DNA from 2 places in the Streptomyces sp. NPDC028635 genome. Region 2 is predicted to be linked to the other one. Evidence: riboswitches for the same ligand, from Rfam matches in the RefSeq annotation. Region 2 holds a riboswitch; the other holds the start of a gene.
The links. A riboswitch is a leader RNA that binds a small molecule or an ion and turns the genes downstream of it on or off. The one in region 2 is predicted to bind glycine.

Region 1 (8,482 bases), on a different contig from region 2:
CCGAAGGCCTGGTCGATACGGCGCACCGGCGGCCAGTACTTGTCCGCGGCCGACACACCGGCCGGGAAGACGGCCTCCTCGCGGCTGTAGGCGTGCTCCCACTCCCCGCCGAGCGCACGGGCGGTGTGCGGGGCGTTCCGCAGCGGGTTGTCCTCCGCGGACCACTCGCCGGAGCCGACCTTCTCGATCTCCGCGCGGATGGCGATCATCGCGTCGCAGAACCGGTCCAGCTCGGCCAGGTCCTCGGACTCGGTCGGCTCGATCATCAGCGTGCCGGCCACCGGGAAGGACATCGTCGGCGCGTGGAAGCCGTAGTCGATGAGCCGCTTGGCGACGTCGTCCACGCTCACGCCGGTCGCCTTCGTCAGCGGGCGCAGGTCGATGATGCACTCGTGCGCGACCAGGCCACCGGGGCCGGTGTACAGCACCGGGTAGTGCGGCTCGAGGCGCTTGGCGATGTAGTTCGCGGACAGCACGGCGACCTGCGTGGCCTGCTTCAGGCCCTCCCCGCCCATGAGGCGGACGTACGCCCAGGAGATGGGCAGGATGCCCGCGGAGCCCCACGGCGCGGCCGAGATCGGGCCGACGCCCGTCTCCGGGCCGGCGGCGGGCTGCAGCGGGTGGTTCGGCAGGTACGGCGCGAGGTGCTCGCGGACCGCGACCGGCCCGACGCCGGGACCGCCGCCGCCGTGCGGAATGCAGAACGTCTTGTGCAGGTTCAGGTGGGAGACGTCACCGCCGAAGTGGCCCGGCTTGGCGAGGCCGACCAGCGCGTTCAGGTTGGCGCCGTCGACGTACACCTGGCCGCCGGCCTCGTGCACCTGGGCGCAGATGTCGGCGACGTGCTCCTCGAACACACCGTGCGTCGACGGGTAGGTGATCATCAGCACCGCCAGCTCGTCGCGGTGCTGCTCGATCTTCGCCCGCAGGTCCTCGACGTCGATCTCGCCGTCCTCGGCGGTCTTGACGACGACGACCTTCATGCCGGCCATCACGGCGCTGGCGGCGTTGGTGCCGTGCGCGGAGGACGGGATGAGGCAGACGGTGCGCTGCTCGTCGCCGTTGGCCCGGTGGTAGCCGCGCACGGCCAGCAGACCGGCCAGCTCGCCCTGGGAGCCGGCGTTCGGCTGCAGCGAGACCTTGTCGTAGCCGGTGACCTCGGCGAGACGGTCCTCCAGCTCGTGGATGAGCGTGAGGTAGCCCTCGGCCTGCTCGGCGGGCGCGAAGGGGTGCAGCTGGCCGAACTCGGGCCAGGTGACCGGCTCCATCTCGGTGGTCGCGTTGAGCTTCATGGTGCAGGAGCCCAGCGGGATCATGCCGCGGTCGAGCGCGTAGTCGCGGTCGGACAGCTTGCGCAGGTAGCGCAGCATCGCGGTCTCGGAGCGGTGCTGGTGGAAGACCGGGTGGGTCAGGTAGGCGTCGGAGCGCAGCAGGTCCTGCGGCAGCACGTCCCCGGCTGCGGCGTCCAGCGCCTCGATGTCGCCCTCGACGCCGAAGGCGCCGAACACGGCGGTCAGCTGGTCGCGGGTGGTGGTCTCGTCGCACGCGAGGGAGACGTGGTCGGCGTCGACCGGGTACAGGTTGACCCCGTTGTCGCGCGCGGCGGCGACGACCTCGGCGGCCCGGCCCGGCACCCGGGCGGTGACGGTGTCGAAGTAGGCGCCGTGCACGACCTCGACGCCACCGGCCTTCAGGCCCTCGGCGAGGATCGTGGCGTACCGGTGCGTGCGCCGGGCGATGCCCTTCAGGCCGTCCGGCCCGTGGTACACGGCGTACATGCCGGCCATGACGGCGAGCAGCACCTGCGCGGTGCAGATGTTGCTGGTCGCCTTCTCCCGGCGGATGTGCTGCTCACGCGTCTGCAGCGCCAGCCGGTACGCCTTGTTCCCGTCCGCGTCCACGGACACGCCCACGAGCCGCCCGGGCAGGCTGCGCGCGAACTTCTCCCGTACGGCCATGTAGCCGGCGTGCGGGCCGCCGAAGCCCATCGGCACACCGAACCGCTGCGTGGTGCCGACCGCGATGTCCGCGCCCAGCTCGCCCGGCGACTTCAGCAGCGTCAGCGCCAGCAGGTCGGCGGCGACGGTGACCAGCGCGCCCAGCTCGTGCGCCTGGTCGATGACCGGCTTGAGGTCACGCACGGCACCGGAGGCGCCCGGGTACTGGAGCAGCACGCCGTTGATCTCGCGGGCGGCGATGTCGGCCGGGATGCCGTCGCTGAGGTCGGCGACGACGACCTCGACGCCGGTCGGCTCGGCACGGGTCTGGATGACGGCGATGGTCTGCGGCAGCGCGTCCGCGTCGACCAGGAAGAGACCCTTCTTGTTCTTGCCCATGCGCAGGGACAGCGACATCGCCTCGGCGGCGGCGGTGCCCTCGTCGAGCAGGGAGGCGCCGGAGGTGGGCAGACCGGTCAGGTCGGCGACCGTGGTCTGGAAGTTCAGCAGCGCCTCGAGCCGGCCCTGGGAGATCTCCGGCTGGTAGGGCGTGTACGCCGTGTACCAGGCCGGGTTCTCCATGACGTTGCGCAGGATGACCGGCGGGGTGAAGGTGCCGTAGTAGCCGAGGCCGATCATGGAGCCGAGGACCTGGTTGCGGTCGGCCAGGGAGCGCAGCTCGGCGAGCACCTCGGCCTCGCTGCGGGCGCCCGGCAGGTCGAGGGCGTCGGCGTTCTTGATCACATCCGGCACCGCGGCGGCGGTGAGTTCGTCCAGCGAGCCGTACCCGACCTGGGCGAGCATCTTGGCCCGAGCCTCGTGGTCGGGGCCGATGTGACGCTGCTCGAAGGGAATCCCCTTCTCGAGCTCGGAGAGCGGAATGCGATGGGCGGTCATTGCGGAGGCCTCCTGGTCTGACACGACCTTCGAGGGGCACCACGGCACGGGTACCCGAACGGCCTCCCCCTCTGTCATCTCGACCTGAGAGCTTCACCGGAGCGCCCGAGGGCACCCGGCTTTCACCGTCGGTGAGAGCGGAAGCCGTCGACACCCGCCCTGCTTTCCAGAGTGACCTCGTCCGTGCGGTACGTGAGCCTGAGAGATTCCGGGGAGGATTTGCTCCTTCGGCGCCTCCGATGATGTCTGGAGGACTCTCCCGCACGGGGTCAGCAGCCGTAGTCAGACTACCAGCGGGGTCAACGCCGGGGCCCTCGAGTGGCCGCCGTCACCATTGTGCTCTTTCGTAGTGCTTACACCAGTCTTGCGAGCGAGTGGAGGGCCCGTGCAGACCGAGATCGATCCGCGCAACCTGATCGGCCGCAAGGCGTTCGACCGCAGCGGCGTCAAGATCGGCACCGTCGACGAGGTCTATCTCGACGACGCGACGGGCGTGCCGGAGTGGGCCGCCATACGAACGGGTCTGTTCAGCAGGGACGCCTTCGTCCCGCTGGAGCCGAGCGAACTGATCGAGGGCGCGTTGCACGTCCCCTTCGAACGCGCCCTGATCAAGGACGCCCCCGACTTCGGCGTGGGCCGCCATCTCTCCCCGGAACAGGAACTCCAGCTCTACCACCACTACGGCCTCGACATCGCCGCCCCTCCCCCGCTGCAGGACCACGACTTCGGCAAAGTGGCCGGCACGGAGGAGCCCTGACGGGCAGATCCGAGCCGAATCTTTTCCCCTGACGGGTAGACCCGGACCGAACCTCTTCCCCTGACGGGCAGACCCGGACCGAGCCCTTTCCCCGGCAGACCCGCACAGGCGCCCGCACGCGGGCCGTTACGGGGCCCGTGCGCCCGTGCACCCGTGCACGCCGCTTCAGCCGAGGGAAGGCTGCCCCCTCCACCCACCGGCCACCGGGTGGCCGGTCCCGGAGCCGCCGTCGGCCGCTCGCCCTTCGGCCGCGGACCCGGCCCCCGGTCCGGCCGTCCCCGGAGCCGCCCCGTCGAGGCACGCCGCCGGGACGTCCGGTCTTCGCACCAGCGGCAGCGGTTCCGTCGGCTCCAGCGCGGGGTCGTCCGTCCGGAACGTTCTGACCCGGCCCGGCTCCGAGTCCGGTGTCTCGAAGCGGACCGTGACCCGGCCCAGGCCGCTGCCCTGGACCCACCCGTGTCCGTACTCCGCGTGCCGCACGTCGTGCCCCGGCAGCCAGCGCCGCTCCGCCGGCTCCGGTTCCTCGGGGACGGGCTGCGGCGCGTGCGGAACGTCGTCCTCCTGCGGTGCCTCCGCACGCGCCCGCTCCCCCGCCGCCTGCGCGAACAGGTCCTCCTGGGTGTAGTCGGCGAGCCCGCTGACGCCGACGCCGAGCAGCCGCACCCCGCCCGTCGTGTCCACCGCGTCCAGCAGCCGTAGGGCCGCCTCCCGGACGACCGCGGGATCGTCCGTGGGTCCGCGCAGCGTCTCCGACCGGGTGAGCGTCGAGAAGTCGTACCGGCGCACCTTCAGGACGATGGTCCGGCCGGACAGCCCGGCGGAGCGCAGCCGCCGCACGCACCGGTCGGCCAGCCGCTGCACCTCGAGCCCGATCCGCAGCCGGTCGTGGATGTCCACGTCGTAGGTGTCCTCGACGGAGACCGACTTGGCCTCCCGCTCCGCGACCACGGGCCGGTCGTCGTGCGCCAGCGCCATGGCGTACAGACCGTGCCCGTGGGCCTTGCCCAGCAGCCGGACCAGTTCGTCCTCACCGGCCTCCACGATCTCGTCGACCGTGGTGATCCCGGCCCGCCGCAGATGGTCGCCGGTCGCCGGCCCGACCCCCGGCAGCGCCCGCACCGACAGGGGCCCGAGCAGCGCCCGCTCGGTACCCGGCTCGATCAGCACCAGGCCGTCCGGCTTGGCCCGCTCCGAGGCGATCTTGGCGATCATCTTGGACGCGGCGAGCCCCACCGACCCGGTCAGCCCGGTGACCGCCCGGATGTCGGCGCGCAGTTTCAGCCCCGCCCGCTCGGCCGACGCGCTGTCCCAGGCGACGCCCCCGGCCTCCAGGTCCACGAACGCCTCGTCCAGGCTGAGCGGCTCCACCAGCGGCGAGAGCGCCCGCAGCAGCCCCATCACCTGTTCACTGATCGCCCGGTAGAAAGTGAAGCGGGGCGTGAGATACGCGGCGTTCGGCGCCAGCCGACGCGCCTGGGCCGTGGGCATCGCCGAGTGGACCCCGAAGACCCGCGCCTCGTACGACGCGGTCGCCACCACCCCGCGCGGCCCCAGCCCGCCCACGACGACGGCTTTCCCGCGCAGGCTGGGCTTGGACGCCTGCTCCGCCGACGCGAAGAAGGCATCCATGTCCAGATGCAGAATCGTGGGCGCGGTCCTCACATGTCCGATCCTGCACCACGCCACTGACAATGCCGCCCGGGAGGCCGGGCCGGCACAGTCCCGCGGCGGCCGGGCCGGTACCGGGTCGTACGGCGGCTGCCGGGGCTCGGGGCCGGTTAGACCGCCCGGTTGCGCCGACGCGCCAGCTCGTCGCCCGGGTTGTGCCCGACGAGGGTCTCGCCCGTGTCGACACGCTCGCCGTGCAGCTGCGACAGCGCGTGCTCCACGTCCCGCCACACCACACCGACGGCGATGCCGAAGATGCCCTGTCCGCCCTGCAGCAGGGCGTGCACCTCGTCGGGCGAGGTGCACTCGTAGACGGTCGCGCCGTCGCTGAGCAGGGTCATGCGCTCCAGGTCGCTGAATCCCCGCTCGCGCAGGTGCTGGACGGCGGTGCGGATGTTCTGCAGCGACACCCCGGTGTCGAGGAACCGCTTGACGATCTTCAGGACGACGACGTCCCGGAAGCTGTACAGGCGCTGCGTACCCGAACCGTAGGCGGGCCGCACGCTGGGCTCGACGAGTCCGGTACGGGCCCAGTAGTCGAGTTGCCGGTAGGTGATCCCGGCGGCCGCGCAGGCCGTCGGACCCCGGTAGCCGATCTCCTCGGACGCCATGGACGTCGCCTCTCCGCCGCTCGGCACGGCCGTCGGTCGCTGCGGAGCGTGATCGGCCGCGCTGCCGGGATGGGCATACCCGCTGCTCGAGCGCAGCCGGGAACCAGGGGAAGGAAGGGGACCGCTCCCGCCGAAACCGCGTTCGGGGGCACCCCCGGCCCTACCGCCGCCGCTGCTTCCCACGCCGACCTCCGTCCTCGACCTGCCTTCTCGAAGGTAGGCAGCCACCAGGGGTGCGTCAACGACCGCCACACTCGGCACGCCGAGTGATAATCACCCTAAGAGTGGTTTCGCGTACCCCACCACGGGGAAAGGCTAGCCGAATGCGCTCGAGGCAGGGCGTAGGACGCTCTCACGCGCCATCGGCACATGCCGACCTCGTCGGCCGCCACGAGGCACGGCGCGACCTGCGCGGACCGGACCTCCCAGCCCGCGTCGGCCCCGTTTCCCGCGGCTACTGGCTGCTGGTGCCGAAGTCCTCCGGCGAGATCTGGTCGAGGAACTCGCGGAACTTCTCCACCTCGTCCTCCTGCTCGTCCGGAATGGCGATGCCCGCGTCGTCGAGCACCGCGTCACTGCCGTAGATCGGTGTGCCGGTGCGCAACGCAAGCGCTATGGCGTCGGACGGGCGGGCGCTCACCTCGACGCCGCTGGCGAACACCAGCTCGGCGTAGAAGACGCCTTCCCGCAGGTCCGTGATGCGGACTTCGGTGAGTTCCTGACCGACGGCCTCCAGCACGTCCTTGAACAGGTCGTGGGTCAGCGGCCGCGCGGGGGCCATGCCCTGCTGGGCGAAAGCGATCGCCGTCGCCTCCCCCGGCCCGATCCAGATGGGGAGGTAACGGTCGCCTCCCACTTCGCGCAGGAGCACGATCGGTTGGTTGGAGGGCATTTCGACCCGGACACCTACGACATCGAGCTCGTTCACACAGCAACCCTAGGCCGTGCCCGGGATGTTTGGGTAGTCGGGCCGGGAACGCATGGATGATCATCACATCCGGCGCCCGCCCGAGCTCACGGCAGCCGCACCCCGAGAGCGCTCTGCACCAGCGCCGCGTGCAGCTTGACGGCGAGGTCCGCCAGCTCCTTCGTGCGGTCCTCGGCGTGAGCCCTGGTCTGCGGATTGCGGTGGCGCTTGAGCGGGGCCACCACCTGCTCCACCAGCCCGGCCTCACGGTCGGCTGCCGCCTTCATCACCCGCAGATGGCGCGGCTCGATCCCGAACCGGCCGAGCTGGGCGATCAGCGAGGCGACGGTCACCGCCTCCGCGTCGTACACGCCCTCCTCCAGCTGAGCGATCAGGCCGTACGACTCCCATTCCCGGAGTTCGTCCTCGCCGATCTCGGCGGCGGCCAGCAGCTCGGCGCGGCCGATCCGGGCGACGGTGGGCTGCTCGGGCAGCTCACGCAGCTGCTCGCCGTCCCGTTGCCGGCCGAGCGTCGGCAGGCGGACGGTCTCGCCGCGCTCCAGGGCGTCCAGGTGCTCGCGAATCACCTTCAGCGGCAGATAGTGGTCCCGCTGCATCCGCAGCACCCGGCCGAGGCGCTCGACGTCCTGGACGCTGAACTTGCGATACCCCGAGGGGGTCCGCTGCGGCTCGATCAGCCCCTCCGACTCCAGGAAACGGATCTTGGAGATGGTGACCTCGGGGAACTCCTCGCGCAGCGCGTTCAGCACGGTGCCGATGCTCATCAGACCACTGTCCGCCGCGGCGGTGCCGTGGCCGGCACCGCCGCCCGGTGTTCGAAGCATGGACCTTCCCTGGGGGTGCCCCCGGACTCAGTCCGAGGGAGGGTCAGTAGCCCCGCTGGCTCGCGTAGAAGACCAGCCGGTACTTGCCGATCTGCACCTCGTCGCCGTTGTGCAGGGCGACCTGGTCGATGCGCTCGCGGTTGACGTAGGTGCCGTTGAGGCTGCCCACGTCGGCGACCGTGAACGTGCCGTCCGGGCTGCGCCGGAACTCCACGTGGCGGCGCGAGACCGTGACGTCGTCCAGGAAGATGTCGCTCTGCGGGTGGCGCCCGGCCGTGGTCAGCTCACCGTCCAGCAGGAAGCGGCTGCCCTGGTTCGGCCCGCGGCGCACGACCAGGAGCGCGGAACCCAGCGGCAGCGCGTCCACGGCCGCCTGCGCCTCCGGGGAGAGCGCCGGGAGCTGCGTCTGACCGGTGACCTCGGAGTCGTAGGCCTCGATGCCGGAGATGGAGATCGTGGACGTCGTCTCCGAGGCACGCTCCGGCACCGCCCCGGCGCGGAGCGGCGCGCCGCAGTTGTTGCAGAAGCGGCTGTTCTCCGCGTTGCGGTGACCGCACCTCGTGCAGACCAGGGCCGACATGGACGGATCCTCCTGCCGCGGCTGCCCCGCCGGGGCATGGGACGCGTACGGGTCGGACGAGAACCCTCCACCCGTACCTGAGGTTGACGGTTGGCCGAAACCTATGCCGCCGGCCTGGGCAGGGTCAACAGACGGCGCGCCCTGACCTCCGGAAATGCCACCGCCCGGACCAGCCACCTGGTCCCGGAACAGCGGACGCTGTGCCTCTTCGTCCGGCTGGGCGCGATGGCGAGCGGTCGCGTTGCTGTCGCTGCCCTCTCGCGCGCTCTTGCCGAACAAC
Region 2 (8,482 bases):
CGTCGATCTCGGTGGTGGGCAGGTCGAGGGGGCCGCTGTGCGGGCCGCCGCCGCTCGGCAGGGGGATCCACAGGAAGCTGCGGCCGAGCACCTCCACGATCCGGCCGCCGGCTCCCGGCACGCCGAGGGAGGCCGACAGCACCTCCTCCAGCTCGTTGCCGGGCCATCCGCCGTGCGGATGGGGGTGCGTCTGCGCCGGGAAGTCCGCCGGAAGGTCGGCAGGGAAGTCCATCTCTCCACCATCTGCTTCGAACCGCTGCTGTGGCTGAAAGGCTAACCGCACGGTGGTTCAGCCGGTGAAGGCGATCCGCCGCAGGGCGTCCGCCGCGTCCCGGTCGAGCAGGACCGCCGCGTCGCAGCCGGCCGGCAGGTCGCCGCGCTGGACAGCGCGCAGCAGCCGGGTGGTGGCGCGGCGGTGGCGCTGGAAGGCGTACCGGGAGACGCCGCGGCCGCGTGCGCGCTGGCCGGTCAGGGCGGTGTCCGGGTCGACGTCGAGCAGCAGCAGGTGCAGGGCGCCGCCGCGGCGGCGGGCCGCGCGGGCCAGCCAGCCGCGCACCCAGGACTGGGTGCCGCAGTCGTGGACGACGAGGCCCTCGCCGCTCGACAGGGCGCGGCGCAGGGCGGCGTAGTGGGCGAGCCGGACCAGCGGGCGGTAGAGCGCGTAGGGCAGCAGGCGGTGCAGGCGGGCGTCGTAGCGGTCGCGGGTGTCCTGGGAGTCGACGCGCGGGCCCGGCACCGCGCGGCGCATGAGCGTGGACTTGCCGCTGCCGGGCAGACCGGTGACGACGACCAGGTCGCGCGGGCCGAAGAGCAGGGCGTGCGGGCTGCGGCCGGCCCGCTCGCGCAGGTCCCGCACCACCGGGCCGGGCCGTGTCTCCAGGGCGGGCACCCCTGGCTGCGCGGGCAGTGTGAGGCCCGGGGTCGTCGCGTACGCCGTGATCCTGTCCACCGTCATCGTCCTCCCCTGGGGTCAGGTGAAGACCTGCCCAACGTAGGTAAAGAGAAGGTAATGCCAGGTGTCTCGTGTTTTCGTGTGCGTACCGCCACAACCCGGTTACAGATGCGGCCTGCCGTCATCGGGCGCGGCGTGCAATGATGAGCCCGCCAACTGCATACCGGCCGTTTGAATCCGCGCGGGAGAGTTCCCAGCCGAAGGCTGGGGCGCCGAAGGAGCAAGTCCCTCCCTTGAATCTCTCAGGCCCCGTTACCGCGCGGGCGAGGCACATCTGAAAAGCGGGCCGCCCTCGCCGGTGGCCCCACCCAAGGTGCAAGCCAGGACCGCGCGCGGTCATGGCGAACCTCTCAGGTTCCGATGACAGATGGGGAGGAACTTCCTCGCCCTGTCCTTCCCCTGGGAGACGACCGACCGATGAGCAGTACCGAACTCCGTCACACCGCGCTCGATGCCGTGCATCGCTCGCTCGGCGCGACCATGACCGACTTCGCCGGCTGGGACATGCCGCTGCGCTACGGCTCCGAGCGCGACGAACACAACGCCGTCCGCACGAAGGCCGGGCTCTTCGACCTCTCCCACATGGGCGAGATCACCGTCACCGGCCCGCAGGCCGCCGCCCTCCTCGACTTCGCGCTGGTCGGCAACATCGGGGCGGTCAAGACCGGCCGCGCCCGCTACACCATGATCTGCCAGGCCGACGGCGGCATCCTGGACGACCTGATCGTCTACCGGCTCGCCGAGACCGAGTACATGGTCGTCGCCAACGCCTCCAACGCCCAGGTCGTCCTCGACGCGCTGACCGAGCGCGCCGCGGGCTTCGACGCCGAGGTGCGCGACGACCGCGACGCCTACGCGCTGCTCGCCGTGCAGGGCCCCGAGTCGCCCGGGATCCTGGGCAGCCTCACCGACGCCGACCTGGACGGGCTGAAGTACTACGCCGGACTGCCCGGCACCGTGGCCGGGGTGCCCGCGCTGATCGCGCGCACCGGGTACACCGGCGAGGACGGCTTCGAGCTGTTCGTGAAGCCGGAGCACGCCGTCGAGCTGTGGCAGGCGCTGACCAAGGCCGGCGAGGGCGTGGGCCTGGTCCCGTGCGGCCTGTCCTGCCGGGACACGCTGCGCCTGGAGGCGGGCATGCCGCTGTACGGGCACGAGCTGACCGCCGCCCTGACCCCCTTCGACGCCGGGCTGGGCCGGGTGGTCAAGTTCGAGAAGGAGGGCGACTTCGTCGGGCGCGAGGCGCTCGCCGCCGCCGCCGAGCGCGCCGAGTCCGCCCCGCCGCGCGTCCTGGTCGGCCTGGTCGCCGAGGGCCGCCGGGTCCCGCGCGCCGGCTTCCAGGTCGTCGCGGACGGCACGGTCGTCGGCGAGGTGACCTCGGGCGCCCCTTCCCCCACGCTGGGCAAGCCGATCGCCATGGCCTACGTGGACGCGGCGCACGCGGCGCCGGGCACGCCGGGTGTCGGCGTGGACATCCGCGGTACCCATGAGCCGTACGCGGTCGTGGCGCTGCCGTTCTACAAGCGGCAGAAGTGACACTGTCGTAAGCCCTCCGACGTGACATGGGGCACATCGCCCCTGGTCACGCGCGTCTTCGCAGTCCCCCATTCATCAGCACAGACCCGCGTACAGGAGAATTCAGGCCATGAGCAACCCCCAGCAGCTGCGCTACAGCAAGGAGCACGAGTGGCTGTCGGGCGCCGAGGACGGCGTCTCGACGGTCGGCATCACGGAGCACGCGGCCAACGCGCTCGGTGACGTCGTGTTCGTCCAGCTCCCGGAGGTCGGCGACACGGTGACCGCGGGCGAGTCCTGCGGCGAGCTGGAGTCGACCAAGTCCGTCTCGGAGCTGTACTCCCCCGTCAACGGTGAGATCACCGAGGTCAACGAGGACGTCGTCAACGACCCGTCGCTGGTGAACTCGGCCCCCTTCGAGGGCGGCTGGCTGTTCAAGGTACGTGTCACGGGCGAGCCGGACGACCTGCTCTCCGCCGCCGAGTACGACGCCTTCATCGCCGGCTGAGAGGTCGCAGGAATCCCATGTCGCTTCTGAACACGCCCCTGCACGAGCTCGACCCGGACGTGGCCGCCGCGGTCGACGCCGAGCTGGACCGCCAGCAGTCCACCCTGGAGATGATCGCCTCCGAGAACTTCGCCCCCGTGGCGGTCCTCGAGGCCCAGGGCTCGGTGCTCACCAACAAGTACGCCGAGGGCTACCCGGGCCGCCGCTACTACGGCGGCTGCGAGCACGTCGACGTCACCGAGCAGATCGCGATCGACCGGGTCAAGGAGCTGTTCGGCGCCGAGTACGCCAACGTGCAGCCCCACTCGGGTGCCTCCGCCAACCAGGCCGCGCTGTTCGCGCTGGCCCAGCCCGGCGACACCATCCTGGGCCTGAACCTGGCGCACGGCGGCCACCTCACCCACGGGATGCGGCTGAACTTCTCCGGCAAGCAGTTCAACGTCGTCCCCTACCACGTCGACGACGACGGCCTGGTCGACATGGCCGAGGTCGAGCGGCTCGCCAAGGAGCACCGCCCCAAGGTGATCATCGCCGGCTGGTCGGCGTACCCGCGTCAGCTCGACTTCGCCGCCTTCCGCCGCATCGCCGACGAGGTCGAGGCGTACCTGTGGGTCGACATGGCGCACTTCGCCGGTCTGGTCGCGGCCGGGCTGCACCCGAACCCGGTGCCGTTCGCGGACGTCGTGACGTCCACCACGCACAAGACGCTCGGCGGCCCGCGCGGCGGCATCATCCTCGCCAAGCAGGACTTCGCCAAGAAGCTGAACTCCTCCGTCTTCCCGGGCTTCCAGGGCGGCCCCCTGGAGCACGTGATCGCGGCCAAGGCGGTCTCCTTCAAGCTGGCGGCCTCCGAGGACTTCAAGGAGCGCCAGCGTCGTACGCTGGAGGGCGCGCGCATCCTCGCCGAGCGGCTGACCTCGCCGGATGCCCGTGAGGCCGGGGTGAACGTCCTGACCGGCGGCACCGACGTGCATCTGGTCCTGGTCGACCTGCGCGAGTCCGAGCTGGACGGTCAGCAGGCCGAGGACCGCCTCCACGAGGTGGGCATCACGGTCAACCGCAACGCGGTCCCGAACGACCCGCGCCCGCCGATGGTCACCTCGGGCCTGCGCATCGGTACGCCGGCCCTGGCGACCCGCGGCTTCACGGCCGAGGACTTCGCCGAGGTCGCGGACGTGATCGCCGAGGCGCTGAAGCCGTCCTACGACGCCGAGGCGCTCAAGGGCCGGGTTCGCGCGCTGGTGGAGAAGCACCCGCTCTACCCGGGTCTGAACAAGTAAGCAACGCTCCGCGGGGCACCGCGCACACTGGGAGTACCGGTGTGCGCGGCGCCCGCACCCCCGCACCACCCCCGTTCTGAGGAGTTACCCCGTGGCCATCTCGGTCTTCGACCTGTTCTCGATCGGCATCGGCCCGTCCAGCTCCCACACGGTGGGCCCGATGCGCGCGGCCCGCATGTTCGCCCGCCGTCTGCGCAACGAGGACGTGCTCGGCAAGGTCGCCTCCGTACGCTGCGAGCTGTACGGCTCCCTCGGCGCGACCGGACACGGCCACGGCACCCCGAAGGCCGTCCTGCTCGGCCTGGAGGGCGACTCCCCGCGCACGGTGGACGTCGAGACGGCCGACGAGCGGGTCGAGGCGATCAAGTCGGCCGGCCGGCTGAACCTGCTCGGCGAGCACGAGATCGCCTTCTCCTTCGACGACGACCTGGTCCTGCACCGCCGCAAGGCCCTGCCGTACCACGCCAACGGCATGACGATCCGGGCCCACGACGCGGCCGGCGCGGAGCTGATGTCGAAGACGTACTACTCGGTCGGCGGCGGGTTCGTCGTCGACGAGGACGCGGTCGGGGCGGACCGGATCAAGCTGGACGACACGGTGCTGAAGTACCCCTTCCGCACCGGCGACGAGCTGCTGCGCCTGACCAAGGAGACCGGCCTGTCGATCTCCTCCCTGATGCTGGAGAACGAGCGGGCCTGGCGCACCGAGGACGAGATCCGCGCCGGGCTGCTGGAGATCTGGCGGGTGATGCGGGAGTGCGTGGAGCGCGGCATGTCCCGTGAGGGCATCCTGCCGGGCGGCCTGAAGGTGCGCCGCCGGGCGGCGACCACGGCCCGCAAGCTGCGTTCCGAGGGTGACGCGAAGGCGCTCGCGATGGAGTGGATCACGCTCTACGCGATGGCCGTGAACGAGGAGAACGCGGCCGGCGGCCGGGTCGTGACCGCCCCGACCAACGGCGCGGCCGGCATCATCCCGGCGGTCCTGCACTACTACATCAACTTCGTGCCGGGCGCCGACGAGGACGGCGTGGTCCGCTTCCTGCTGGCCGCGGGCGCGATCGGCATGCTCTTCAAGGAGAACGCCTCGATCTCCGGCGCCGAGGTCGGCTGCCAGGGCGAGGTCGGCTCGGCCTGCTCGATGGCGGCGGGCGCGCTCGCCGAGGTCATGGGCGGATCGCCGGAGCAGGTGGAGAACGCCGCCGAGATCGGCATGGAGCACAACCTGGGTCTGACCTGCGACCCGGTCGGCGGTCTGGTGCAGATCCCGTGCATCGAGCGCAACGGCATGGCCGCGGTCAAGGCGGTCACCGCCGCGCGGATGGCGCTGCGCGGCGACGGCTCGCACAAGGTGTCCCTGGACAAGGTCATCAAGACCATGAAGGACACGGGCGCGGACATGAGCGTGAAGTACAAGGAGACGGCCCGCGGCGGTCTCGCGGTGAACATCATCGAGTGCTGAACGAGCGCTTCCGCTCAGGCGGTTGAGCGGGTGCCGATTAGGGGCATCAACTCCTCCCGTCCCCCCACACCTGTCGGGAGCCCCCATGCTGCGCGGCATCGACGTGAGCGCCTACCAGTCCTCCGCCTACGGCACGGACGGCCTCTCCTTCGTCTTCATCAAGGCGACGGAGGGGCGTTCGTACGTCAACCCCCACCTCGCCGCCCAGACCAAGCACGGACGCGACGCCGGCCTGGTCGTCGGCTTCTACCACTTCCTGTGGCCGGGCAACCTCACGGCCCAGGCCGAGTACTTCCTGAGCAAGGCCCCGGAGAAGCCCGGCGACATCCTCGCGGTCGACTGGGAGACGACGGGCGAGGGCACCCACGCGAGCAACGCGGAGAAGGACCGCTTCCTGCGGCTCGTGAAGGAGAAGCGCCCGCACAACCGGGTGGTGCTCTACTGCTCCCGCGACTTCTGGCTGAACGTCGACACGACGTCCTACGCCGGCGACGGCCTCTGGATCGCCGACTACGGCACCGCCGGCAAGCCGCGCATCAAGGCGGCGTGGCGCTTCCACCAGTACACCGACGACCCGCACGACAAGGACGTGGCGAACTTCACCAGCCGTGCGGCGCTGCGTGACTGGGCCACACCCTGAGGAGACCACCATGGACGGCACCATCACCGCGGTCAGCAGCAACGGCGTGTACGCGTTCTCCAAGCCCAACCGTCCGAGTGTGCGGTTGCTCGCCGGGTTCGGGGTGGAGGGGGACGTGCACGGCGGCGCCACGGTGAAGCACCGGTTCCGGATGGCGAAGGACCCCTCGCAGCCGAATCTGCGGCAGGTGCACCTGATGCACGAGGAACTGTTCGAGGAGCTGCGGGCGGCCGGGTTCGAGGTGGCGGCCGGGCAGCTCGGGGAGAACGTCACCACCCGGGGCATCGATCTGCTCGCCCTGCCCACGGGGGCGCGGCTGCTGCTGGGGGACGAGGCGGTCGTCGAGGTGACCGGGCTGCGCAATCCGTGTGCGCAGATCGACGGCTTTCGCCGGGGGCTGCTGAAGGAGGTCGCCGGCCGGGGTCCCGACGGGCGGCCGCGCTTCAGGTCCGGGATCATGGGCGTCGTCGTCGCCGGGGGTGTGGTGCGGCCCGGGGACAGCGTCGGGATCGAGCTGCCGGACGGGCCGCACCGGCCCCTGAAGCTGGTCTGAGCGGAAGCCGGGCTCAGCCGCGGAAGTCCGCCGGCCGTTCCGGGGTCGCCGCCTCCAGCGCCCTCGTCACCGCCTCGACGTCGCCGCGCATGCCGTAGACCGGGGTGCCGGGCTGCTGGCGCCAGGAGTCGTCGAGGCCGCCGGTGTCGACGGTGTCGAAGCCCATCTCCTCGATCAGGGCCCTCACCTTCGCCTTGGCCGCCGCGTCGTCCCCGGCGACCGACAGCGCCATGCGGTCGGGGTCGCCCGCCGGCCGCGGCCGTTCAAGGAGGTCCTGGGCAAAGGTGGCGTTGAAGGCCTTGATCACCGGGTGGCCGAGCTGCCGCTCGGTCCAGCGGCTCTCCGTCACGCCCTCGTCCTCGATCGCCGCGATCCGGCCGTCACGCTGCTGCGGGTAGTAGTTGCCGGTGTCGACGACCGCGACCCCCTCGGCGGCCTCGTCGAACAGCCCTTTCGGCAGGTCCGGCACCCGCTTGAGCGGGACCGTGACGATGACGACCTCCGCGTCCCGTGCGGCCTCCTCCACCCGCACCGGCGTCGCCCCGGTCTCCTCGGCCAGCTCGGTGAGTGTCTGCGGGCCGCGGGAGTTGGCGACGGACACGTCGTGCCCGAGGGCGGTGAGCCGCCGGGTCAGGTTGCCTCCGATGTTGCCCGCGCCGATGATGCCGATCTTCATGGCTCAGCCCTTCGGTTCGATGCCTGCGCATGCTCCGGTTTCGGGGCGACAACCAGGGCCTGCGTCGGGCTATTCCCCCTGCTGCGCCGAACGGGTGACGGCGTCAGATCCGGACCACGATCTTGCCGGTGTGCCGGTTGGACTCCATCAGCCGGTGGGCGTCCCGGATGCGTTCCAGGCCGTCGAGGACCTCGCCGATCACCGGGCGCAGCGTGCCGTCGGCGAGGCCGGAGCCCAGGTAGTGGGCGGCGCGGCGGCGGCCTTCGGCGGTCCCGGTGAGGGTGAAGTTGCTGTAGCCGTGGACGGTGAGGGGCCACTGCATCGGCAGGACGGTGGGCTGCCCCTCCAGCCAGCCGTAGCAGATCAGGTAGCCGTCCTCGGCGGCCGCCGCGCCGAGGGTGGCGAAGCCGGGGGCCGCCGATCGCGTCGAGGACGATCCCGGCGCCCTTGCCGCCGGTGAGCCGCCGGGTCTCCTTCACCACGTCCTCGTCGTCGGTGACGATCACGTGTTCGGCGCCCAGGTCGAGCAGGCGCTTGCGTTTGGCCTCGGTGCGGGTGGTGGCGATGGGCACCGCGCCGGCCCGCCGGGCGACCTGGATCGCGGCCGTGCCGACGCCGCTGGAGGCCCCGGTGATCAGCACATGGTCGCCGGGCGCCATGCGGGCCCGTTCGGCCAGCGCGCCGTACGCCGTCGTGTACGTCAGCCAGGCCGCGGCGGCGGTGACCTCGTCGACGCCGTCCGGGCGCGGCACGAGGGTGTGCTCCGGCATCAGGACGCGGTCGCCGTAGACACCGTGGGTGTCGAGCCGGAAGTTGGCCGCGGCCAGCACCGGGTCGCCGGGCGTGAAGGCGGTGACGCCCTCGCCGACCGCCTCGACGGTGCCGGCGGCCTCGTAACC

Region 1: linked by a shared signal. The riboswitch ahead of gcvP (aminomethyl-transferring glycine dehydrogenase) and the one ahead of gcvT (glycine cleavage system aminomethyltransferase GcvT) in region 2 are both predicted to bind glycine.

Annotation. Positions count from the first base shown of each region.
Region 1 covers NZ_JBEZWX010000006.1:265,734-274,215, forward strand. Annotated here, with positions in the region: gene gcvP (aminomethyl-transferring glycine dehydrogenase) at 1-2,834, opposite strand, end outside; glycine riboswitch at 3,011-3,106, opposite strand; gene AB0E88_RS09805 (PRC-barrel domain-containing protein) at 3,220-3,591, shown strand; gene AB0E88_RS09810 (DNA polymerase IV) at 3,757-5,253, opposite strand; gene AB0E88_RS09815 (MerR family transcriptional regulator) at 5,370-6,053, opposite strand; gene AB0E88_RS09820 (bifunctional nuclease family protein) at 6,325-6,798, opposite strand; gene AB0E88_RS09825 (MerR family transcriptional regulator) at 6,885-7,622, opposite strand; gene AB0E88_RS09830 (FHA domain-containing protein) at 7,666-8,482, opposite strand, start outside.
Region 2 covers NZ_JBEZWX010000008.1:223,641-232,122, forward strand. Annotated here, with positions in the region: gene AB0E88_RS12010 (enhanced serine sensitivity protein SseB) at 1-232, opposite strand, end outside; gene AB0E88_RS12015 (AAA family ATPase) at 290-955, opposite strand; glycine riboswitch at 1,125-1,220, shown strand; gene gcvT (glycine cleavage system aminomethyltransferase GcvT) at 1,370-2,488, shown strand; gene gcvH (glycine cleavage system protein GcvH) at 2,598-2,975, shown strand; gene glyA (serine hydroxymethyltransferase) at 2,993-4,255, shown strand; gene AB0E88_RS12035 (L-serine ammonia-lyase) at 4,347-5,714, shown strand; gene AB0E88_RS12040 (glycoside hydrolase family 25 protein) at 5,800-6,354, shown strand; gene AB0E88_RS12045 (MOSC domain-containing protein) at 6,365-6,907, shown strand; gene AB0E88_RS12050 (NAD(P)-binding domain-containing protein) at 6,921-7,583, opposite strand; gene AB0E88_RS12055 (zinc-binding dehydrogenase) at 7,687-7,905, opposite strand; partial or broken gene AB0E88_RS12060 (zinc-binding dehydrogenase) at 8,054-8,224, opposite strand; gene AB0E88_RS12065 (hypothetical protein) at 8,148-8,372, shown strand; partial or broken gene AB0E88_RS12070 (hypothetical protein) at 8,456-8,482, opposite strand, start outside.